3 regions of the Pseudomonas viridiflava genome follow, and region 2 is predicted to be linked to each of the others. Evidence: riboswitches for the same ligand, from Rfam matches in the RefSeq annotation. Region 2 holds a riboswitch; each other region holds the start of a gene.
The links. Region 2 has a riboswitch for cobalamin ahead of CFBP1590_RS11510 (ABC transporter substrate-binding protein). Riboswitches for the same ligand answer to the same signal wherever they lie in the genome.
Positions count from the first base shown of each region.

Region 1: another riboswitch for cobalamin. It lies ahead of cobO (cob(I)yrinic acid a,c-diamide adenosyltransferase); the one in region 2 lies ahead of CFBP1590_RS11510 (ABC transporter substrate-binding protein).
Region 3: another riboswitch for cobalamin. It lies ahead of cobW (cobalamin biosynthesis protein CobW); the one in region 2 lies ahead of CFBP1590_RS11510 (ABC transporter substrate-binding protein).

Region 1 covers NZ_LT855380.1:1,614,972-1,622,876, forward strand. Annotated here, with positions in the region: gene CFBP1590_RS07650 (C40 family peptidase) at 1-465, shown strand, start outside; gene CFBP1590_RS07655 (PQQ-dependent sugar dehydrogenase) at 1,032-2,360, opposite strand; cobalamin riboswitch at 2,522-2,737, shown strand; gene cobO (cob(I)yrinic acid a,c-diamide adenosyltransferase) at 2,830-3,441, shown strand; gene CFBP1590_RS07665 (cobyrinic acid a,c-diamide synthase CobB) at 3,467-4,762, shown strand; gene bluB (5,6-dimethylbenzimidazole synthase) at 4,759-5,409, shown strand; gene cbiB (adenosylcobinamide-phosphate synthase CbiB) at 5,406-6,314, shown strand; gene cobD (threonine-phosphate decarboxylase CobD) at 6,307-7,308, shown strand; gene CFBP1590_RS07685 (cobyric acid synthase) at 7,308-7,905, shown strand, end outside.
Region 2 covers NZ_LT855380.1:2,485,780-2,493,684, reverse strand. Annotated here, with positions in the region: gene CFBP1590_RS11545 (ABC transporter permease) at 1-706, shown strand, start outside; gene CFBP1590_RS11540 (ABC transporter permease) at 706-1,611, shown strand; gene CFBP1590_RS11535 (ABC transporter ATP-binding protein) at 1,632-2,471, shown strand; gene CFBP1590_RS11530 (ABC transporter ATP-binding protein) at 2,482-3,246, shown strand; gene CFBP1590_RS11525 (oligogalacturonate-specific porin KdgM family protein) at 3,376-4,098, shown strand; gene CFBP1590_RS11520 (FadR/GntR family transcriptional regulator) at 4,259-4,993, opposite strand; gene CFBP1590_RS11515 (FadR/GntR family transcriptional regulator) at 5,102-5,818, shown strand; cobalamin riboswitch at 5,837-6,033, shown strand; gene CFBP1590_RS11510 (ABC transporter substrate-binding protein) at 6,169-7,182, shown strand; gene CFBP1590_RS11505 (FecCD family ABC transporter permease) at 7,179-7,905, shown strand, end outside.
Region 3 covers NZ_LT855380.1:3,360,008-3,367,912, reverse strand. Annotated here, with positions in the region: gene CFBP1590_RS15105 (TauD/TfdA dioxygenase family protein) at 1-231, shown strand, start outside; gene CFBP1590_RS15100 (hypothetical protein) at 396-665, shown strand; gene cobM (precorrin-4 C(11)-methyltransferase) at 655-1,401, opposite strand; gene CFBP1590_RS15090 (cobalamin biosynthesis protein) at 1,433-1,882, opposite strand; gene CFBP1590_RS15085 (CbtA family protein) at 1,860-2,582, opposite strand; gene CFBP1590_RS15080 (CbtB domain-containing protein) at 2,593-2,778, opposite strand; cobalamin riboswitch at 2,880-3,090, opposite strand; cobalamin riboswitch at 3,149-3,372, shown strand; gene cobW (cobalamin biosynthesis protein CobW) at 3,483-4,544, shown strand; gene cobN (cobaltochelatase subunit CobN) at 4,548-7,905, shown strand, end outside.

The sequences.
Region 1 (7,905 bases), 870 kb from region 2:
CAGCCCCGGATCGTTCAGCGTCCGGTGGTAACTGCTCCCCCCCAGATTCTTTCCCAGGCCGCCGAAGATGTGCTGTTTCGCGCATTGGGGCTGGTCGGCACGCCCTATCGTTGGGGTGGCAACACGCCGGATTCGGGTTTCGATTGCAGTGGCCTGATCGGCTATGTGTACCGCGACGCTGCGGGGATTTCCCTGCCGCGCTCCACGCGTGACATGGTGGTGATGGGCGCGCCGAATGTGCGCCGTGAACAGCTGCAGTCAGGGGATCTGGTGTTCTTCGCCACCTCGGGCGGCTCGCAGGTTTCCCATGCAGGGATCTACGTCGGCGAAGGCCGCTTCGTACATGCCCCAGCGACCGGCGGCACGGTCAAACTCGACAGCCTCGACAAGCCGTATTGGCAGAAAGCCTACCTCAACGCCAAGCGCGTGATTCAGCCGTCGGACCTGGCACAGAATCGTCCTTGATCGCTGATGCCGCAAGCTTCTGCCGCTGTTGTGCAGATAACAGCGGATTGTGGGAAAAGCCACGTTCATTCAGTAAGTGGTGATCGTTCCTACGCTCTGCGTGGGAATGCCTCCCAGGACGCTCCGCGTCCGCTCTCGAATGTGGCGCAGATGTGTGCCCAAGCTCCAGCGTTTTCGACGTCATGCGCTCGACTCACTGAGTCCGCAGTCTGTGCCATTTGTGACGCAGAGCGTCACGGGCGGCATGCCCACGCGGAGCGATGGGCACGATCAGTGTGCTTGAGACCATGATCGTTCCTACGCTCTGCGTGGGAATGCCTCCCAGGACGCTCCGCGTCCGCTCTCGAATGTGGCGCAGATGTGTGCCCAAGCTCCAGCGTTTTCGACGTCATGCGCTCGGCTCACTGAGTCCGCAGTCTGTGCCATTTGTGACGCAGAGCGTCACGGGCGGCATGCCCACGCGGAGCGATGGGCACGATCAGTGTGCTTGAGACCATGATCGTTCCCATGCTCTGCGTGGGAATGCCTCTCAGGACGCTCCGCGTCCGGCTCTGAGCGTCACTGCATTATTGAGCCGCCTTCGCCGACGTCACGCGCCAGATCTTGTTGCCCACATCATCCGCCACCAGCAATCCGCCGCGATGGTCATTGACCACGCCTACCGGACGGCCCATGGCCTTTTCGTCGCTGTTGAGGAAGCCGGTCAGCACGTCGACAGGCGCGCCGTTGGGTTTGCCGCCGCTGAAGGGCACGAACACCACCTTATAACCACTGTGCGGTTTGCGGTTCCACGAACCATGCTGGCCGATGAACAGGCCTTCGTTGAACGGCGCTGCCAGCGTCTTGCCGTCGGCGAAGACCAGCCCCAGTGATGCTGTGTGCGGGCCGACCGCATAATCGGGGGCGATGGCCTTGGCGACCAGTGCCGGGTTCTGCGGTTTGACGCGCTCGTCCACGTGCTGGCCGTAGTAACTGTAAGGCCAGCCATAGAAGCCGCCGTCCTGCACCGAGGTCACGTAATCGGGCACCAGATCGCTGCCGATCTCGTCACGCTCGTTGACGGCTGTCCACAGTTTTCCAGTGGTTGGCTCCCAATCCATCCCGTTGGGGTTGCGCAGCCCCGAGGCGAAGATGCGGTGATTGCCGGTGGCAGCGTCCACTTCCCAGATCGCCGCACGGCCTTCCTCCTTGTCCATGCCGTTCTCGGCCACGTTACTGTTGGAGCCGACCGTCACGTACAGCTTGCTGCCGTCCTTGCTGGCGATGACGTTCTTGGTCCAGTGGTGATTCAGCGTGCCGCCCGGCAGGTCGACCACTTTGGTCGGCTGGGCGCTGATCGAGGTCTGGCCGTTTTCATACGGGAAACTGATCAGGCGGTCGGTGTCGGCCACGTACAGCTTGTTGCCCACCAGCGTCATGCCGAACGGCGAATTGAGGTTCTGCAGAAAGACGCTGCGGGTTTCGGCCACGCCGTCGTTGTTCGTGTCGCGCAGCAGGGTAATGCGGTTGGCGCTCGGTACGCCCGCACCGGCGCGGCCCATGACCTTCTCCATGACCCAGCCACGGATGCCTTTGCCGTCATCCGGCTTGGCCGGTGAGTTGGTTTCCGCGACCAGTACGTCGCCGTTGGGCAGCACGTACAGCCAGCGCGGGTGATCCAGATGTTCAGCGAAGGCGCCAACCTGGATGCCTGGCGCGGCCACCGGTTTTGCGTCCTTTTCCCAGCCGATGGCCGGGGCGATGTTGACCGTCGGAATCAGCGTCTTGTTCGGCTCCGGCAGTTTTGGAGAAGGCCCTGTTCCATCCGAGACCTGCAAGGTCGAAGACTCGCCGCACGCCGCGAGGCCGCCTGCGAGCAGAAGCAGTACAGCGTACTGTGGTCTGATTTTGAACATCGTGAATCTCCATCGACAAAGGCTTGGTCCAGTAAGGGATAGAGACACCCTGACCGCCGAGGTTCAATTGCGAGCCACCATCCGGCGGCGTCATGCAAGTGAATGGCCTTTATGCCCTGTGTACTGCGGTGTCGATTGACGCTCCACCCCCAACCCTCTACCCTTCGCGGTTTGTTTCAGGTGCTCTGCAATCCTCCCGATTGGCAGGGTGAAACAGGGAAGCCGGTGAGGGTCTGACGATCCGATTCCGGCGCTGCCCCCGCAACGGTAAATGAGTCAAGGCTGTGCATCGTGCCACTGCGTTTCGACGCGGGAAGGCGTGCAGCCCGGATGACCCGCTCATGAGCCCGGAGACCGGCCTGAAATACTCAATTGCATCACGGAGGGTGATGCTCTGTGCAGGGCGTTGCCGTGCTGTTCAGTGCTGTCCTTCCGTCTGCTTTCGCGACCCCCCGAGCGGAGAGCCGAGATGAACGAATCCCCCGAACGCGACGAACGCCATCTGGCGCGCATGCAGCGCAAGAAAGCCGTGATGGACGAACGTATCGCCAGCTCGCCCAATGAATGCGGCCTGTTGCTGGTGTTGTCCGGCAATGGCAAGGGCAAGAGCAGCTCGGCGTTCGGCATGCTTGCGCGGGCCATGGGCCATGGCATGCAGTGCGGCGTGGTGCAGTTCATCAAGGGGCGCAACAGCACAGGCGAGGAAATGTTTTTCCGCCGCTTCCCCGAGCAGGTGCGCTATCACGTGATGGGCGAGGGCTTCACTTGGGAAACCCAGGATCGTCAGCGCGATATCGCGGCCGCCGAGGCTGCCTGGGCCGTGAGTCTGGAAATGCTGCGCGACCCGGCTATCGGTCTGGTGGTGCTCGACGAACTGAACATCGCTCTCAAGCACGGCTATCTGGACCTTGAGCAGGTTTTGACCGATCTGCAGGCCCGTCCGCCCATGCAGCATGTGGTGGTGACCGGCCGTGGCGCAAAACCCGAATTGATCGACCTCGCGGATACCGTCTCGGATATCGGCGTGGTCAAACATGCATTCCAGTCCGGCATCCGGGCGCAGAAAGGTATCGAACTGTGAGCCATTCCGTTATGAGCATCCGGTCATGAGAAGCCCCAGGGATTGCCCGGCAGTACTGATCGCTGCACCGGCCTCCGGTCAGGGCAAGACCACCGTCACCGCAGCACTGGCACGCCTGCACCGTAATCAGGGGCGCAAGGTACGGGTCTTCAAGTGTGGCCCGGACTTTCTCGATCCGATGATTCTCGAGCGGGCGAGCGGGGCGCCGGTGTTTCAGCTGGACCTGTGGATGGTCGGCGCCGACGAGAGCCGTCGCCTTCTGTGGGAAGCCGCCGAAGACGCGGACCTGATCCTGATCGAAGGCGTGATGGGCTTGTTCGACGGCACGCCGTCCAGTGCTGATCTGGCGCGCCACTTCGGCGTACCGGTCCTCGGCGTGATTGACGGCACGGCGATGGCCCAGACCTTCGGTGCTCTGGCGCTGGGGCTGGCGCGCTATCAGCCTGACCTGCCGTTTGCCGGCGTGCTGGCCAACCGCGTGGGCACCGTGCGTCATGCGCAGTTGCTGGAAAACAGCCTGACCGAAGGCCTGCGCTGGTATGGCGCGCTGTCTCGTGAAACCGGCTTCGAACTGCCCAGTCGCCATTTGGGGCTGGTGCAGGCCGACGAACTCAACGACCTGGACCTGCGTCTGGACATGGCCGCTGCGGCCCTGGCCACCACCTGCGAGGTGGCCTTGCCGCCTGCGGTCACGTTCACTGCGCCAGAACCGGTTCATGTCGAGCGCTGGCTGGACGGGGTGCGGATTGCCGTGGCTCGCGATGGAGCGTTTGCGTTCACCTACGGCGCGAGTCTCGATCTGCTGCGCAACATGGGCGCGGAACTGAGCTTCTTCTCACCGATCCGCGACAGCCATCTGCCTGAAGCAGACAGCCTGTACTTGCCCGGCGGCTATCCCGAGTTGCATCACGTCGAACTGTCTGCCAACACCACGATGCTGGCCGACATCCGCGCGCACCATGCGGCCGGCAAACCCACGCTGGCCGAATGCGGCGGCATGCTGTATCTGCTGGAAGCCCTGACCGATGTTGAAGGCGTGCGCGCTGAACTGGTTGGCCTGCTGGCGGGCGAAGCGGCCATGCAGAAACGGCTGGCGGCGCTGGCGTTGCAGGCGGTCGAGATGCCGGAAGGCGAGTTGCGCGGTCACACCTATCACCATTCGCTGACCACCACCGAACTGCAGCCGATTGGCCGAGGCGTCAGCCCCAACGGCGGGCGCGGGGCGGAAGCGGTTTATCGCGAGGGTCGCCTGACTGCTTCCTACATCCATTTCTATTTTCCGTCCTGTCCCCAGGCGATTGCGGCCCTGTTCAAGCCATGACCGAACATGCGTTCAATGATGAAGAGCGGGCAGCGGTGTACCGCGCCATTGCCGAGCGCCGCGACATGCGGCACTTCGTCGGTGGCAGCGTGGCGCCCGAACTGCTCGCCCGTTTGCTGGAGGCTGCACACCAGGCACCCAGCGTTGGCCTGATGCAGCCCTGGCGGTTCATTCGGATCAGCGACCCGGCGCTGCGCGTCAGGATGCAGGCGCAGGTCGAAGAAGAGCGGGTCCGCACGGCCGAGGCACTGGGCGAGCGGACCGACGAGTTCATGAAGCTTAAGGTCGAAGGCATCAACGACTGCGCCGAGGTGCTGGTTGCCGCGCTGATGGAAGGTCGCGAGCAGCACATCTTTGGTCGTCGCACCCTGCCGGAAATGGACATGGCGTCGTTGTCCTGCGCGATTCAGAACCTGTGGCTGGCTGCACGCGCCGAAGGGCTGGGCATGGGCTGGGTGTCGCTGTTCGACCCTGACGCACTGGCCGATCTGTTGGCGATGCCGGAAGGCGCAAAGCCGCTGGCGATTCTCTGCCTGGGCCCGGTAAAGGAATTCTATCCCGCACCCATGCTGGTGCTGGAAGGCTGGGCGCAGGCGCGTCCGCTGAGTGAACTGCTGTATGAGAATCAATGGGGAGTGAGTCAATGAGTGTGGCGCTGTTGAGCGTGGCCGGAGTTGCGCTGGATGCGCTGCTCGGCGAGCCGAAACGCTCTCATCCGCTGGTGGCGTTCGGGCGCTTTGCCAATCGTCTGGAGCAGCGCTTCAACAGCGGCGGCCGGGGCTGGCGCAGCCATGGCGTCACGGCCTGGTTCGTGGCGGTGATCCCGCTGACACTGCTGGCCACGCTGCTGAGCTGGGCACCGTTCGTGGGCTGGCTGGTGGAGATTCTGGCGCTGTATTGCGCGCTGGGCATGCGCAGCCTCGGTGAGCATGTGCAGCCGGTGGCCCAGGCATTGCGCAGCGATGATCTGGAAGAGGCGCGTCGTCGCGTCGGCTATCTGGTCAGCCGCCAGACCAGCGAACTGGATGCGACCGAAGTCGCCCGCGCGGCCACCGAGTCGGTGCTGGAAAACGGCAGCGATGCAATATTTGCTGCGCTGTTCTGGTTTGTCGTGGCCGGTGTTCCAGGCGTGGTGCTCTATCGCCTGAGCAATACGCTGGATGCCATGTGGGGCTATCGTAACGAACGTTTCGAGCGTTTCGGCTGGGCGGCGGCGAAGATCGATGACCTGCTTAACTATATTCCTGCACGCCTGGTGGCGCTGACCTACGCGCTGCTGGGCAAAACCCGTTTGGCACTTCGATGCTGGCGCACTCAGGGACCGACCTGGGACAGTCCCAATGCAGGTCCGGTGATGGCGGCCGGTGCTGGCGCGCTGGGCGTCGAATTGGGTGGCGCGGCGATCTATCACGGCGAGCTGCATCAGCGTCCGCAATTGGGCGAAGGCGCACCCGCTGATGCCGACTCCATCGACCGTGGCTGGGAACTGGTGCAGCGCGGCGTGTGGCTCTGGTTGCTGGTGCTGTGCGTCGGGACAGCATTCTATGCTTGAGCACGGCGGACGACTGCGCGCTGCGGCGCAGCACTATGGCATCAATCAGGCCGACTGGCTGGACCTGTCCACCGGCATCGCGCCGTGGTCCGCGCCGGTACCGGACATTCCTTTGCGTGCCTGGGCGCGCCTGCCCGAGAACGATGATGGTCTGGAGACTGCCGCCTGTGCCTATTACGGCGTGTCACAGGTGTTGCCTGTTGCGGGTTCGCAGGCGGCGATCCAGGCGCTGCCGCGAGTGCGCAGTGCGGGTCGGGTGGGCGTGCTGTCGCCGTGCTACGCCGAACATGCGCATGCCTGGCGCAAGCAGGGTTATGTGGTGCGTGAGGTCGGCGAGCACGAAGTGGATTACTTCCTCGACAGCCTTGATGTACTGGTGGTGGTCAACCCCAACAACCCGACCGGTTTGCATCTGAGCGCCGAGCGCCTGCTGGAATGGCATGCGCGGCTGGCAGAGCGGGGCGGCTGGCTGGTGGTGGACGAGGCCTTCATGGATAACACGCCTCAGCTGAGCCTGGCAGCTGAAACCTGGCGTATCGGACTGGTCGTGCTGCGCTCGTTCGGCAAGTTTTTCGGATTGGCCGGGGTCAGGCTTGGCTTCGTGCTGGCCGAACCCGCGCTGCTCAGGTTACTGGCGCAGGAAATCGGCCCGTGGTCGGTCAGCGGTCCGACGCGGATTCTGGGGCAGGCGTGTCTGAATGACCGCGAATGGCAGGCACAGCAGCGCGTGCGCACCGATCAGGCGCGCGACCGTCTGGTGGCTCTGCTCGAGCTGTACGGACTTGCCCCACAAGGCGGCTGTGCACTGTTTCAATGGCTGGTCACGCCTGAAGCGCGGGCCATCCATGAATTCTGCGCCCGACGCGGGGTGTTGCTGCGCCTGTTCGAAGGCCCGACGCCTGAAGTCTCCAGCCTGCGTTTCGGGCTGCCCTGCGACGAAGCCGACTGGCGGCGTCTGCACACTGTTCTGTTTGAATACCGCAAGGAATCCTGATGGCCACGCTGATGGTACAAGGCACCACATCCGACGCCGGCAAAAGCACGCTGGTAACCGCGCTGTGCCGCTGGTTGACGCGACAGGGTGTGAAGGTGGTCCCGTTCAAACCGCAGAACATGGCGCTCAACAGTGCCGTGACCGCCGACGGCGGCGAGATTGGTCGCGCCCAGGCGGTGCAGGCTCAGGCGTGTTATCTGCAGCCGCACACCGACATGAACCCGGTGCTGCTCAAGCCCAACAGCGACACCGGCGCGCAGGTGATCATCCATGGCCGGGCTGTCACCACCATGAATGCGGTGGCGTATCACGGCTATAAAGAGATCGCCATGCGCGCGGTGCTGGAGTCTCACGAGCGGCTGGGACACCACTATCCAGTGATCATGGTCGAAGGCGCCGGTTCGCCTGCGGAGATCAACCTGCGAGCCAATGACATTGCCAACATGGGCTTCGCCGAAGCCGTCGATTGCCCGGTGCTGTTGATCGCCGACATCAACCGTGGTGGTGTCTTCGCCCATCTGGTCGGAACCCTGGAACTGCTATCGCCCAGCGAGCAGGCGCGGGTCAAAGGCTTCATCATCAACCGTTTTCGCGGCG
Region 2 (7,905 bases):
ACTGGCCACCCTGGCCATCCTGTTCGGCGTGCTGATCGGCCTGCCACTGGGTGTTTACGCCGCGACGCATCAGGGCCGCGCCGGTGATCACGTCGCGCGGGTCATTACCCTGTTCGGTTACTCAACACCGATCTTCTGGCTCGGCATGATGGCCTTTCTGGTGTTCTACGCCTGGTTGGGATGGGCAGGCGGCGTGGGACGCATCGGCCTGGCCTACGACGGCCTGATCGAAACCCGCACCGGCCTGCTGCTGATCGATACCGCCCTGTCCGGCGATTGGGAGGCGTTTCGCAGTGCGCTGCGCCACATCCTGCTGCCCGCAGTGATTCTGAGCTTCAACTCGGTGGCCTACATCAGTCGCATGACCCGCAGCTTCATGCTGGAACAGCTGTCGCAGGAATACATCATCACCGCCCGGGTAAAAGGCCTGTCGCAACGACGCATTGTCTGGGGCCACGCGTTCCGCAACATTCGTGTGCAGTTGCTGACCATCGTCGCCCTCGCCTACGGCGGCCTGCTGGAAGGCGCGGTGCTGATCGAAACCGTCTTCGCCTGGCCCGGCTTCGGCCAGTACCTGACCAGCAGCCTGTTGCTGGGCGACATGAATGCAGTGATGGCCTGCGTGTTGTTGATCGGCCTGATCTTCGTGGTCCTGAACCAGATCAGTGACGCCCTCTACAAAGTCTTCGACCCGAGAACCCGCTGATGACGACTTCCATGACAAGCAGCGCCAAATCGACGTTTCAGGCCCCGACTTCAAGCCTTGCGGCCTTCGCCACCAGCAGCGCAAAACTGATGCGTTTCCTGCTGCGCAATCCGATGACTCTGGCGGGACTGATCGTGATCAGCACGCTGATGATCGTCGCCCTGTTCGCCCCCTGGATCGCGACGCACGATCCGCTCGCTCAGGACCTGTCCGCCGCCTTGCGCAGCCCTGGCGCGCAGAACTGGTTCGGTACCGATGAGTACGGCCGCGATGTGTTCAGCCGTCTGGTGTACGGCTCGCGCATCACGCTGTACATCGTGATGCTGGTCACCGTGATCGTCGGCCCCATCGGCCTGCTGATCGGCACGGTGTCGGGTTATTTCGGCGGCTGGGTCGACAGCCTGTTCATGCGCATCACCGACATCTTCATCTCGTTCCCGAGCCTGGTGCTGGCGCTGGCCTTCATCGCGGCACTGGGTCCAGGTCTGGAACATGCGGTGATTGCCATCGCCCTCACCGCCTGGCCGCCCATCGCTCGTCTGGCGCGGGCCGAAACCCTGTCGCTGCGCAACGCCGATTTCGTGGTCGCCGTGAAGCTGCAAGGCGCCTCGTCGGTACGGGTCATCGGCCGTCACATCATTCCGATGTGTCTGTCCTCGGTGATCATCCGCCTGACCATGAACATGGCCAGCATCATCCTTACCGCAGCAGCACTGGGTTTTCTCGGGCTGGGCGCCCAGGCGCCGCTACCGGAATGGGGCGCAATGATCTCCAGCGGCCGCCGCTACATGCTGGAAAGCTGGTGGCTGGTGGCAGCGCCCGGCGCGACCATCATGCTGGTCAGCCTGGCGTTCAACCTGCTCGGCGACGGCCTGCGCGACGTACTCGATCCACGCAGCGAATGACAATAACAAGGACGATAACCATGTCTCAGATAAAGCTTGCGGTAGAAGATTTGCGGGTCGAGTTCCACAACGCCGGCAAGACCACGGCGGCGGTTCGCGACGTGTCGTTCACGCTGGGCCGTGAAAAGCTGGCGATTGTCGGCGAGTCCGGCTCGGGCAAGTCCACGGTCGGGCGCAGCCTGTTGCGCCTGCACCCGGCCAGCGCACGAATCACGGCCAAAACCCTGCGCTTCGGTGACGTCAATCTGCTCGAATGCAGTGAAAAACAGATCCAGGGCATTCGCGGACGACGCATGTCGATGATCATGCAGGACCCGAAATACTCGCTCAATCCGGTGATCAAGGTCGGCGAGCAGATTGCCGAGGCCTATCTGGCGCACCACAGGGTATCGCGCAAGGAAGCCCGCGAACGCACGCTGGACATGCTCGCCAAGGTGCACATCCGCGAACCGGCGCGGGTCTACGAGTTGTATCCGCACGAGGTGTCAGGCGGTATGGGACAACGGATCATGATCGCGATGATGGTCATCACCGATCCACAGGTGATCATCGCCGACGAACCGACCTCGGCGCTGGACGTTTCGGTACGCCGCCAGGTCCTCAATGTGCTCGAAGAGCTGGTCAGCGAGCGGGATCTGGGGCTGATCTTCATCAGCCACGACCTGAACATGGTGCGACATTTCTGTGACCGCGTGCTGGTGATGTATGCCGGACGCGTCGTGGAATCACTCAAGGCCGATGAGCTGGATCAGGCCTGCCATCCCTACACACAGGGCCTGCTGGCCGCACTGCCCAGTCTTGATCGCCCCCGCGCCAGCCTGCCGGTATTGCAGCGCGATCCCCTCTGGCTCACTCACTGAGAACGCTCCCATGGCAATGATTGAAGTCAATTCACTGAACCTGAGCTTCGGCACGGGCACTGCTTTGAATCAGGTGCTGCGCGACGTCAACCTGCAGGTCGAGCAGGGTCAGTCGTTCGGACTGGTCGGCGAGTCGGGGTCGGGCAAGACCACTGTGCTGCGCTGTCTGGCCGGGCAGTATCACCACTGGACAGGTGCCTTGAGCGTCGCGGGTCAGCAGGTCGGTCGCAAGCTCGACGCCAGCCACTACCGCACCGTGCAGATGGTGTTCCAGGACCCCTACGCCTCGTTACACCCGCGTCACACCATTGACGCGGCCCTCAAGGAACCGCTGAGCATCCACAAGATCGACCAGCGTGACCGACGCGTCTGCGACGTGCTGAACCGCGTCGGCCTCAACGAGAGTTTCCGCTTTCGTTATCCGCATCAACTGTCCGGTGGCCAGCGTCAGCGAGTCGCGATTGCCAGAGCGCTGATTCTGGAGCCGCGCGTATTGTTGCTGGATGAACCCACTTCGGCGCTCGACGTCTCGGTGCAGGCTGAAATCCTCAACCTGCTGGCGGACCTTCGTCAGCAGCAGGGCCTGACCTACCTGATGGTGACGCACGACCTGGGCGTGGTCGCGCACCTGTGCGACCGGGTTGCCGTCATGCAACTGGGTCAGGTCGTGGAGACGCTCGACAGCAGCCAGTTGAGCAACGATCAGGCGCAGCACGACTACTCACGACTGCTGATCCAGGCCAGTCGCGACATGGACGTACGCCCGAGCGGATGACCGCTGCAGGTCTCCTGCACACCACCGAACCCTGCTGACAGCGTGATCCCTGGCCGAATCGGCCATCGGGTCCGGCTGCCTGCGATTTGCCTCAAACACCTTTTTTCTCACTCGAACAAGAATAAAAAAATGAAAAAATCATTCGCTTTGCTCTCCCTGGCCGCCCTGTTCCCAAGCGCATGGACCCATGCCGACAGCGCCTACATCAACTATCGCCACCAATACGCAGAAAGCACCCGCATGCACGCCGACCGGGTCAAGTTCGGCACGCGGCTGGACAGCGGCTGGGGCTTTGAAGGTGAACTGAAGTACAAAACGGCGGGTGATCGCCAGGACGTCGCGTTCGACAACACCGTCGGCAACGGCCACGAACTGACGGTGAGTTATCAGCACAAGCTCAATGACAAATGGCTGCTGACCCCTTCCCTCGCACTGGAGAGCATCGAGCGCTCCACGGCCTACAAGATGGGGCTGAAGGTCGGCTACAAGGTCACCGATCAACTCACGCTTTCCGGTCGCTACCGGTATGACTCGATCAAGCTGGACCGCGACAGGGTCAACCGCGACATGCCGGACAATGAAATGAACGATCAGTCCGTCAACCGCTACGACGTCTGGGTCAACTACGCGACCAAAGGCCCCTGGTCATACGAGTACCAGTTCACCTACTTCGACGCCGACTACATCCGCTACGACAACGACAAGACCGACTACGAACAGAATGCGGCCTTCAAGTACAAATGGGACAAGAACTGGGTGCCGTTTTTCGAAGTCGGCGACATCAAGGTCAACTCCGAGGACGACAAGCGCCAGCTGAGATTGCGGGTGGGCGTGCAGTACAACTTTCTTTGAGGGCTGGCCGAGCACTGCCGCAGGTCGCCAGGACGCGGAGCGTCCCAAGAGGCATTCCCACGCTGGAGCGTGAGGAACGATCAGCGTAAGGCTGACAAAGTTGATCGTGCCGATGCTCCGCGTCGGCATGCACACCGGGACGCTCTGCGTCCCTTCGATGTCAGTCGCTGTACAGGGCCTGTGTCCTGCGCAGGCGCATGCGGCTGCCGTTGAGGTGCAGGTACATGGCCGAACGTGCGGCGTCGACGTTGCCTTCGGCGATGGCGTTGTAGATCTGCCGGTGTTCGGCATTGATGCCAGCCAGATAGGCATTTCGGTCGCTCTGGCCGGTGTAGGCCGAGTTCATGCGGGTGCGGGGAATCAGCTTGGTGCCGAGGTGTTTCATGATATCGATCAGGTAGGCATTGCCCGACGCCTTGGCAATCTTGAGGTGAAACTGAAAGTCGGCGTTGATGGTCGTTCCGGACTTCTGCGGCCCTTCCAGCAGCGCGTCGAAGGCCCGCTTGAGCTCCAGCAATGCTTCAGGACTGCGTCGTTGCGCCGCCAGACCTGCCGCTTCGACTTCAAGACTCAGACGAAACTCAAGCAGGTTCAGTACATCCGCCACCGTGACAATGGTGGCAGGCCCGACGGAAAACCCTTCCGGCGGTGGCATATCGAGCACGAAGGTCCCGACCCCATGACGCGTTTCCACCAGCCCCGCCGCCTGCATCCGCGACAACGCATCGCGCACCACCGTGCGGCTGACGCCCTCGGCCTCCATGATATTGAGTTCGGAAGGCAGCTTCTCGCCACGCTGAAGCACACCGTCACGCATGCGCTGGGCAAAGCGGTCAACCAGGGTTTCAGCCAGGCGGCGATGATTCTTTTGCGAGGAAAGCGCGTTGTCCGACATTGCAGCCTCATGTCTATCGAATACCCGAGTATAGGCTGCGATCCCCGCACAAAACACGCCCTGAGTGAGGTTATACTCAGCGCCCCGACACGGACCTGATCACCCGCCATGGAACCTACCGCATCCCCGAAAGGCCGCCGTTCCAGCCTGACCCAGCAATTGGTCGCCGAATTCGCCCGCAAAATTCGCGAAGGCGAGATCCAGAGCGGCGAAAAGCTGCCCACCGAACAGGTGATCATTCGTGAAACCGGGGTCAGTCGTACCGTTGTCCGTGAAGCCATGTCGCGCCTGCAGGCCGAAGGACTGGTCGAGACCCGGCATGGCATCGGCACCTTCGTGGTCGACGCCTCCGAGGCCAGGGCCGATCAATCGGACGAGTTGTCCATCGGCACACCTGGCGACGCCGTGGCGATCATTGAACTGCGATTGAGTCTGGAGCCCGAAGCCGCTGCGCTGGCTGCACAACGTCGCACGCCCGAGCAATTGAGCGCCATTCGTCAGGCGCTCGACGAACTGCACCGCTGCGTACGGACCGGCCAGGACACCCTGCAGGCCGATTACGAATTCCATCGCCGCATTTCCCTGTGCACCGCCAACAGTTTCTTCACCGATGTAATGAACCAGCTGGGCAGCAGCATTCTGCCGCGCACACGCGGCGGTTTCGGCAACGTCACGTCGTTGCAGATGGAAGACGATCCTCATATTCAGCAGCGCGAGCAGGAACAGATCTTCGACGCTCTGGCCCATCAGGATCGCGACGCCGCCCGCGCAGCCATGCGTCTGCACCTGATCAACAGCCTGCAACGCCTGCGTGCAAAGCCATAGCGAGCCCATCCCTTATCGTTTACCATGCCGCCCGTCGGTTTCCGAGAGGAACTAACAGGGAATTCGCCCGCCTCGCGCCACGAGCCGAAACGAAACTGCCCCCGCAACTGTAGGCATCGAGCCAGCTCCACCACTGCCACTGGGTGATCCCCGGGAAGGCCGGAGTCAGGCGATGACGTGCCAGTCAGGAGACCTGCCGACCTGAATCAATCACTAACCGGCGGGGTGTCCGGGAAGGACATCCTTGCGCCTGGCCTTAGTGCGCCGAGTGCTGCCGTTTCCGGCAGGCAGGGATGTGTTTTCCTGTTGTGCGTGCGCCCTGACACACGTTCGAATCGAGGTCGCATTCCATGTCACTGCCCCGCCTTGCCGCACTCGCTGCCAGCCTGACCCTTTCAAGCCTTGCGTTCGCCGCACCGACCCACTATCCGCTGACCCTTGAAAACTGCGGTTACTCGCTGACGTTCGAGCATGCACCGACCAAAGCAGTGACCATCGGCCAGTCGGGCACGGAGATGCTTTACGAGCTTGGCCTGGGGGACAGACTGGTCGGCACCTCCCTGTGGTTCAACGATGTATTGCCGCGCTTCAAAGAGCAGAACGACAACGTCGAGCGCCTGGCCAACAACGAACCCAGTTTTGAGGCAGTGATCGGCAAACGTCCCGAACTGGTTGCCGTGCAGCTGGAATGGATGGTCGGCAAGCAAGGCGCAGTCGGCACGCGGGAGCAGTTCCATGAACTGAAAATCCCGACCTACCTCATGCCGTCCGACTGCGAAGGCAAGGACAATCTGGTTGGCGCCGACGGCACGCGCCTCGAGGCATTTCGCATCGAGACCATCTACAAGAGCATCGAGCAACTGGCGCGAATCTTTGACGTGCAGGATCGCGGCGACAAACTGGTCGCCGATCTCAAGGCCCGTCTGAGCGCCGCAGTGGCCAACGTCAAACAGAACCACGACAAAGACGTATCAGCTGTGTTCTGGTTCTCAAGCTCCGACCTGAAAGCCGACCCTTTCGTCGCGGGTCGCAAGGGTATTCCGGACTTCATGCTCAATAATCTGGGGATGCGCAACATCGTCCAGTCCGACGAAGAGTGGCCCACTGTTGGCTGGGAAACCATCGCCAAGGCCAACCCGAGCATCCTGGTGATCGCCCGCATGGACCGTCGTCGCTTCCCGGCCGACGATTACCGCAAGAAAATCGAATTCCTCAAATCTGACCCGGTGACCCGCAACATGGACGCTGTGAAGCATGACCGCATCGTGATCATCGACGCCGAAGGCATGCAGGCCAGCCTGCGCCTGTTCACGGGCATCGAAGAGCTGTCTGCCGCCGCCAACCACTTCAACGCCACTCCATGAGATTGCCCGTCGCGCTCGGCCATGTGATCTGGGTCTCGGCAGTGCTGGTGCTGGCGATCATCGTCGGCGCTGCCATTGGCGAAACCTCGATCAGCCTGCAGGTGGTGTTTCAGGTGCTGGCCAATAAACTGTGGGCGGCGGGCTACGCGCTGGACCCCATCGATGAAGGCATCGTCTGGAACTACCGGCTGACCCGCGCCATCGTCGCCGCTGCCTGCGGTTCCGGGCTGGCCATTTGCGGCGTGGTGCTGCAGTCGCTGTTGCGCAACCCGCTGGCCGATCCTTATCTGCTGGGCATCTCAGCAGGCGCCTCGACCGGCGCAGTCATGGTCGCGATTCTGGGTTTCGGTGCCGGGGTCATTTCCATGTCGGCAGGCGCTTTTGTCGGTGCGCTGGTGGCGTTCTCTCTGGTCGCCCTGCTCGCCCACTCATCGCGAGGCAACACGGCCGCCGGGCAGATCATTCTGGCGGGCATTGCCGGCTCGCAACTGTTCAACGCGCTGACCTCGTTCCTGATCACCAAGTCGGCCAGCTCCGAACAGGCGCGCGGCATCATGTTCTGGCTACTGGGAAATCTGAGTGGCGTACGCTGGCCTTCGGTGTGGATGGCTGTTCCGGCAGCGTTGTTCGGCCTGTTGGTGTGCCTCTGGCATCGGCGCGCACTGGATGCCTTCACCTTCGGCAGTGACTCCGCCGCGTCTCTGGGAATCGCCGTACGGCGGG
Region 3 (7,905 bases), 870 kb from region 2:
TGCACGGCGCAGCAGGTGGCAGGCGTCAGCCGGGCCGAGAGCGCACGTATTCTGGTCGAATTGCGGGAGTGGGCGACGGGTGATTCGTTCAGCTACAGCCACGAATGGCAGGTGGGTGATCTGGTGATCTGGGACAACACGGGCACCCTGCATCGTGCCGAGGCGTATGACCCGGAATGCGGGCGTTTGATGCATCGCACCAAGCTGCAAGGCGAGGAACCGTTTGAATGAGCCCCGACTGTGATGTTGTTCGAAAACAGACTCATGTGTACATTTACGCATTGACTCACACCATGCGTTCACATGTTCGCGACATTCGAGCGCTTACGCTCGGTCAGTCATCGGTGTAACGGGCCGTCATCAGTCGGCTGGAGGAGAGATCTATGCCCGGATCCATGCGCGGTACCAAGGAACCCATCGCGGGTGTGTTCGTATTGCTGTTGCTGGCTGCCGGAAGTTGGGCGGCGCAAGAGCCGTTTCCCCACTTTGGCAGCGATATCACGCCTGATTCGCAGGTGAATGAAAAGGTCCGTACACAGCCGGTCCAGTCACGTCAGCCGCCACCGGACGATCTGCGTCGTTTCAGTGACGCCGGATCCACGCCTGACTATTTCCATGCCGTTGCCAGCGCCCGCTGTTCGCCGAGCTCTGCCGCTAAGGTCTGAACAGATGGGCATGACCTGCCCGATATAATGATGAATCGCTGAACGTATCGTTTGCCAGCACGCGTCCTACCAGTATCAACGCGGTGCGCCGGAACCCCTTGGCCTGCACCTTTTCTTCGATGTCCGCCAGCGTGCCCTGTACCCAGTCCTGATCCGGCCAGCTTGCGCGATGCACCACGGCAATCGGGCAGTCCGCGCCGTAATGCGGTATGAGCTCTTCGATGATCCGGTGCAGATTGTTGACCCCCAGATGAATCGCCATCGTGGCCCGATGCTGAGCAAGGCTTGCCAATTCTTCGCCGGGCGGCATTGAGGTCTTGTCGGCGTAGCGGGTCAGAATCACGCTTTGCGAGATGTCCGGCAGGGTCAGCTCTGTGCCGAGCAACGCCGCACAAGCCGCCGTTGCCGTAACGCCTGGGATGATTTCAAAGGGAATGCCCAACTCGCGCAAATGACGGATCTGCTCGCCGATGGCGCCATACAGGCTTGGATCACCCGAATGCACGCGTGCCACGTCCTGGCCTTGCGCATGAGCGGTCTTGATCAGGTCGATGATCTGTTCCAGGTGCAGTTCGGCGCTATTGACCACCTGCACGGCCTGATTGCCCTCCAGCACCGCGACGGGCACCAGCGAGCCTGCGTAGATGATGACCGGGCAGCTGCGAATCAGGCGCTGGCCCTTGACGGTGATCAGCTCCGGGTCGCCGGGGCCTGCACCGATGAAAAAAACGGTCAAGGGAATCTCCTGAAATGAGTCATTGCCGGGATTATCCGCCGGTTGCGGGGCTGGTTGCCAAGGCAAATGTGGCGTGGGTGCTTTTCTGGCGTTCGATCACCAGTCCGGCAGTGCCATCACCCAATTGCGCCGCAAGGGCCAGCGCCGAACCTTCGGCGACGCCGTGACAGCCGGTGTGTTGCAGCACATTCGCCGAGCGATGGGTGAGGTGAAGATCCCAGTACACCAATTGCGCCGCGTTGAAGAACACCAGTGGCACGGCCAGTTGCCGCGCCAGCGCCAGCAGGCCGGGCTCTTCGCTTTTCAGGTCGATGGAGGCCAGCGCGGTGATGTCGCTCATGTCGAGTCCATGCGCATCGAGGTGGCGCTCCAGCAGTTCATGCAACTGCAGGGCAGAGCAACCGCGCCGACACCCCAGGCCCGCGACAATGACTGAAGCGGGCAGGGCGTTCGTCTGCTCAGGCCGGGTACGGTTCGGCATGCTGCAGATCGGCGTTGTTGCGGCGGAACAGCCAGGCGCTGATCAGGCCCAATGCTACCCAGAACACGGCATTGGTCAGCAGCGAAGCGATGATGAACTGCGATTCAAGTGCTTCAGGCGCGAGACTTTCATGAACCAGCGGCTGCGGTGCGCCAATCACATGAGGCGCAACCAGAATGGCAACGCCCAGCACTTTGAGCAGCAGGTTCTGACCGAAGATCAGCAGCGCGAGGCCAGCAGCGGTAGAGGCCGCGGTGCCAATCCACCAGAACTGACGCTGACCGAGTTCGGCCGCTGCGGTGCCCGGCAGTTCCGGTGGCAGGCCCAGGGTCGGAGCCAGCACGAAGACGGCGAAACCGGCCAGTCCCCATCCGGCGCCCTGAAGCGGGCTGCCCGGTGCGCGCAAGGTGTAAAGCCCGGCTAGCATCAGCGCAAAACCAACCGCGACCACCAGATTGCCACCGGTAGTAGACAGCACGCGCTGCCAGCCGTTTTCCGGTTCCCAGGCGGCTTCGTCATGTTCGTGACTGTGCTCGGCCGCAACGCCGCCAGCCTGTTCATGCACATGTTCGGCGGGTGCGTTTTCGTAGGTCTCGGCCTGTTGGATCAACGGGACGACCCATAAGCTTTGCAACAGGGTCAGCAGCAGCGCTGCGAGCAGGCCGGTGAAGCCTGCGGTGGAGGCGATTCGCTTGAACATTGTGTTGTCCTCAATGACAAGGGAAGGCGGCGCTGTGGCGGGTGTCGTGTGCCGCGTTGTGCACGGCGGCGATGTGCGAGAACCCGGCAAAGTACACCAGGCACGCGCCCAGCAGAGCGGCACTGATGGCGGCGGTGAGACGTTGCGTGCGGGTGGAGCTGGCTGCGGCCGAATGGCTGCTGCTGATGGTCGTCATGGCGTTCCCTCTGGAGACGTTGGGCGAAAGCGGGCCATGCGCACAGATACCCGCTGACGAACGTCAGAGGTTTCAATGGCGCCCGCCCACCGCGGGTGTGTCATTTACAAACGTAGCGGGCCGGTCTCCGGGCTCGCGAGGGGACGTGACAGCACTGTCCGTCCTTCAAAGTCACCTTCCCATGCCTGAGCACAGTGGATCTGACTTCCTCTCGCTTACCGTTGCGGGGGCAGCACCGGACTTGCTCAGCGATCTGAGCGCACCGGTTTCCCGTTTCACCCCGTGAGGGGCACCCGTAACAAGGTGCACAGGAGACCACGCGTGGCGGGGGATCGTCAATCTCAGCGATTGACCTGCCAGCGGTCACTGCGTAGCCTTGCCGGTTCGAGGTTCTTCGCTTGCAGCCCAGTGCGCAAGCGCAGCTAAGACGGGAATGCGGTCAATGCCGCAGCTGCCCCCGCAACTGTAAACGGTCATGTTCATCGCACAGCCACTGCCCAGGCGGGAAGGCGCGATGAGCGCGCGTTGGCAAGGCCCGAAAGCCTGCAATGCGCTGCCGTAAGCCAGGAGACCTGCCTCGAACCGGGCCAAGGCCTGCGAATTCTCACTACAACCGGGCGGGGTGATCCGGTGGCGATCTGATCCGCGTGCGTCGCACGTGGCTCTCGTCCTGTTTGCCCGCCGCATTGCCACAAGGGCATCTGATGAAAACACTGGCCAAGCTTCCCGTCACCATCGTCACCGGCTTCCTGGGCTCGGGCAAGACCACCCTGTTGCGGCACATGCTCGATAACGCCGAAGGGCGTCGCATTGCCGTGATCGTCAACGAATTCGGCGAGCTGGGTATCGACGGCGAAATCCTCAAGCAGTGCACCATCGGTTGTACCGAAGAGGAAGCCAACGGTCGTGTCTACGAGCTGGCCAACGGCTGCCTTTGCTGTACCGTTCAGGAAGAATTCTTCCCGGTGATGCGCGAGCTGGTTGCCCGTCGCGGCGATCTGGATCACATCCTGATCGAAACCAGCGGTCTGGCACTGCCAAAGCCCTTGGTTCAAGCCTTCCAGTGGCCGGAAATCCGCAACGCCTGCACGGTCGACGCGGTCATTACTGTCGTCGACAGCCCGGCAGTACTGGCGGGTACTTTTGCGGCCTTCCCGGATCAGGTCGATGCCCAGCGCAAGCTGGACCCGAACCTGGACCACGAGTCGCCGCTGCATGAGCTGTTCGCCGATCAACTGGCCAGTGCCGATCTGGTGATCCTCAACAAGGCCGACATGATCGACGCTGACGGTCTGGCCAGGGTTCGCGCCGAAGTCGCCGAAGAGTTGCCGCCTGCCGTCAAGGTGATCGAGGCCAGCAGTGGCCGTCTGCCGATCAGCGTCTTGCTGGGTGTCGGTGCCGAATCCGAAGTCCACATCGACGGTCGCAAGACGCACCATGACCATCACGACGGTGAAGACGATGATCACGATCACGACGCCTTCGATTCGATCTCCATCAAGCTGCCACAGGCCGATGAAGCAGTATTGCTCAAGGCGCTGACCCAACTGGTCGTGCAGCACGGCATCCTGCGGGTCAAAGGCTTCGCGGCGATTCCCGGCAAGCCGATGCGCCTGCTGATCCAGGGCGTGGGCACACGTTTCGACAAGCATTTCGACCGTGCCTGGCGCACCGACGAAGAGCGCCTGACCAATCTGGTGCTGATCGGCCAGGAACTGGACGCCGCCGCGCTGGAAGCTCAACTCAACGCTGCGATCGCAGGCTGACCCATGCACCTGCTGAGAACCCAGCCCGGCGGTTTTGTACCCGACGACAGCATCGCTGACCTGGGGCAGACCCCGGCCGATCTGGTGATTCTCTGCAGCGGCGATTCGAGCCTCGCGCTGCTCGCCGAAGCGGCCCGGCAGTTGCCGGAGGACTACCCCAGCCTGCGTCTGGCCAACCCGATGCAGGTGCAGAATCACGCGTCGGTCGACCTGTACGTCGACGACGTGCTGCGCTACGCCAAGGTCATCCTGCTGTCGTTGCATGGCGGCATCGGCTACTGGCGCTACGGCGTCGAGCGGTTGATGGAGCTGGCCGCGCAGGGCGTCACGGTGATTATGGTGCCGGGGTGTGACCGGCATGATCCGGAGCTGATCGACCTGAGCACCGTTGCAGCAACCGACTGCAACCGCCTTTGGCAGTTCCTGCGTCAGGGCGGTCTGCAGAATGCGCTGGATCTTTATAGCTGCATCGCCAGCACGTGGCTGGCGCGCGATTATTCATGGGCCGAACCCCAGCCGCTGCCACGCACCGCTATTTATCATCCGAAGCGGGCAACTGCCGGATTGGCTGACTGGCGGGCTGACTGGCGCAACGATCAGCCTGTTGCAGCGCTGCTGTTCTATCGTTCGCACCTGCAGGCCGCCAACACCGGGTTCATCGACGAGTTCTGCGAGCGACTGCAGGCGCAGGGCCTCAACCCTTTGCCGATCGCCGTCGCCAGCCTAAAGGAGGCTGGCTGCTTCACGCAGGTAGAAGACTGGCTGGATGAGGCCGGCGTCGAGCTGATCCTCAACACCACCGGCTTTGCCCAGTCGAGCCCGGAAGCGCCGCATTTGCGACCGTTTCGGCGCGATGTTCCGGTGATCCAGGCCATTTGTGCGCAAGACAACGAGCCTGCCTGGAGTGCCAGCGCACAAGGCCTGGGTGCCCGCGATCTGGCAATGCACATCGCCTTGCCGGAACTGGACGGACGCATCATCAGTCGCCCCATCAGTTTCAAGGACCTGGCATGGCGCAGCGAGCGCAGTCAGTCCGATGTGGTCTGCTATCGGGCGCATCCCGAGCGCATGGACTTCGTTGCCCAACTGGCACGACGCTGGATTCTGCTGGCGCGCCTGCCCAACGCCGACAAGCGTGTGGCGCTGATTCTCGCCAACTACCCGACCCGCGATGGCCGAATCGGCAACGGCGTCGGGCTGGACACGCCCGCCGCCGCGCTGAATATCCTGCGCGCCATGCAGGCCGAGGGCTATCCGCTGGCCGGGCTGCCTGACAGCGGCACCGAACTCATTCATCAATTGCTCGGCGGCGTGACCAACGATCTGGACAGCATCGACCAGCGTCCATGTCAGCAGAGCATGGCGCTGGATGAGTACCTCGAAGCCTTCAATGCTTTGCCGCAGGCCAACCGTGACGCGGTGAACGCCCGCTGGGGCGCGCCGGATGCCGATCCCATGTTTCGCAGTGGCCGGATGATGATCGCAGGCCTGCGCTTTGGTCTGACCTTCGTCGGCATCCAGCCGGCCCGTGGCTATCAGGTCGATCCGAGTGCGGTCTATCACGACCCGGATCTGGTGCCGCCGCATGGCTACCTCGCGTTCTACTTCTGGCTGCGCAAGGCCTACGGCGCACACGCAGTGGTGCACGTCGGCAAGCACGGCAATCTGGAGTGGCTGCCCGGCAAGGGCGTCGGCCTGTCCGAGAATTGCTGGCCGGATGCTGTGCTGGGCCCGATGCCGAACATCTATCCGTTCATCGTCAACGATCCGGGCGAGGGTGCACAGGCCAAGCGTCGTACGCAGGCCGTGATTATCGACCATTTGATGCCGCCGCTGACCCGCGCCGAAACCTATGGCCCGTTGCGCAATCTGGAGCTGCTGGCGGACGAGTATTACGAAGCGCAGCTGCTTGATCCTCGCCGCGCCCGCGAGCTGCAGCGTGACATTCTGAATCTGGTTCGCGAAACGCAGATCGACCGTGAGCTGGCGCTGGACGAGACGACCGACAGCGACGCCGACGCAGCAATCTGGCTGCCGCGTCTGGACACCTATCTCTGTGATTTGAAGGAGTCGCAGATCCGCGATGGCCTGCATATCTTTGGTCAGTCACCTGAAGGACGTTTACGCACCGACACGCTGCTGGCCCTGTTGCGTATTCCCCGTGGCGATGGCCGTGGTGCTCAGTCGAGTCTGTTGCGGGCCTTGAGCAAGGCATTCGATCTGGGCTTCGACCCACTGGACTGCGAACTTGCCGAACCCTGGCAAGGGCCGCGTCCGACCGGGTTGCTGGGCTTGAGCACTGACCCGTGGCGCACGGCTGGCGACGCGCGTGAGCGCCTTGAGCTTTACGCAGCTGCCCTTATCGGGCGCATCTGCGACGGTCAGGACGTGACGGATTTGCCGGAGCATGCCGACCTGGCACTGATCCTCGACAGCCTGCGGGAAGTGGTCGCCCCACGCCTCGATGCCTGTGGCCCCGGAGAAATGCAGGGCATGCTGGATGCACTGAGCGGCCGCTTCGTGCCTGCCGGGCCCAGCGGTGCACCCAGTCGCGGGCGGCTGGATGTATTGCCGACCGGGCGCAATTTCTTCAGCGTCGACGTGCGTAACCTGCCGACCACCACGGCGTGGCGCATCGGTTTTCAGTCGGCCAACCTGCTGTTGGAGCGTCATCTTCAGGATCACGGCGATCACTTGCGGCAGCTGGGTCTTTCGGTCTGGGGTACGGCGACCATGCGCACTGGCGGCGACGACATTGCGCAAGCCATGGCGCTGATGGGCGTGCGTCCGGTCTGGGCAACGGGTAGCCAGCGTGTCGATGATTTCGAGATTCTGCCGATCAGTCTGCTGGATCGTCCGCGCGTGGACGTGACGCTGAGGGTTTCGGGGTTCTTCCGCGATGCCTTCGCCAACCTGATTCGTCTGTTCGACGCTGCCGTGCAGGCTGTTGCGGCGCTGGACGAGCCGGATGATCTGAACCCGATTGCCGCCCGGGTACGTGAAGAACGAGCGAGTTTCATCGCTGAAGGTCTGAGCGAGGACGAAGCGGCACGTCAGGCTGGGTGGCGGATCTTCGGTGCCAAGCCCGGCGCTTATGGCGCGGGCGTTCAGGGCGCCATCGATGGGCGCTTGTGGCAAAGCCGCGAGGATCTGGCCGAGGTTTATCTGAATTGGGGCGGTTATGCCTATGGCGGCTCCGACGAGGGTACGCCCGCCCGGCAGCGCTTCGCTCAGCGCCTGTCTCAGGTGCAGGCGGTGGTACAGAATCAGGACAACCGCGAGCACGATCTGCTCGATTCCAACGATTACTACCAGTTCCAGGGTGGCATGCTGGCCGCCGCCGAAACCCTCAGCGGCGTGA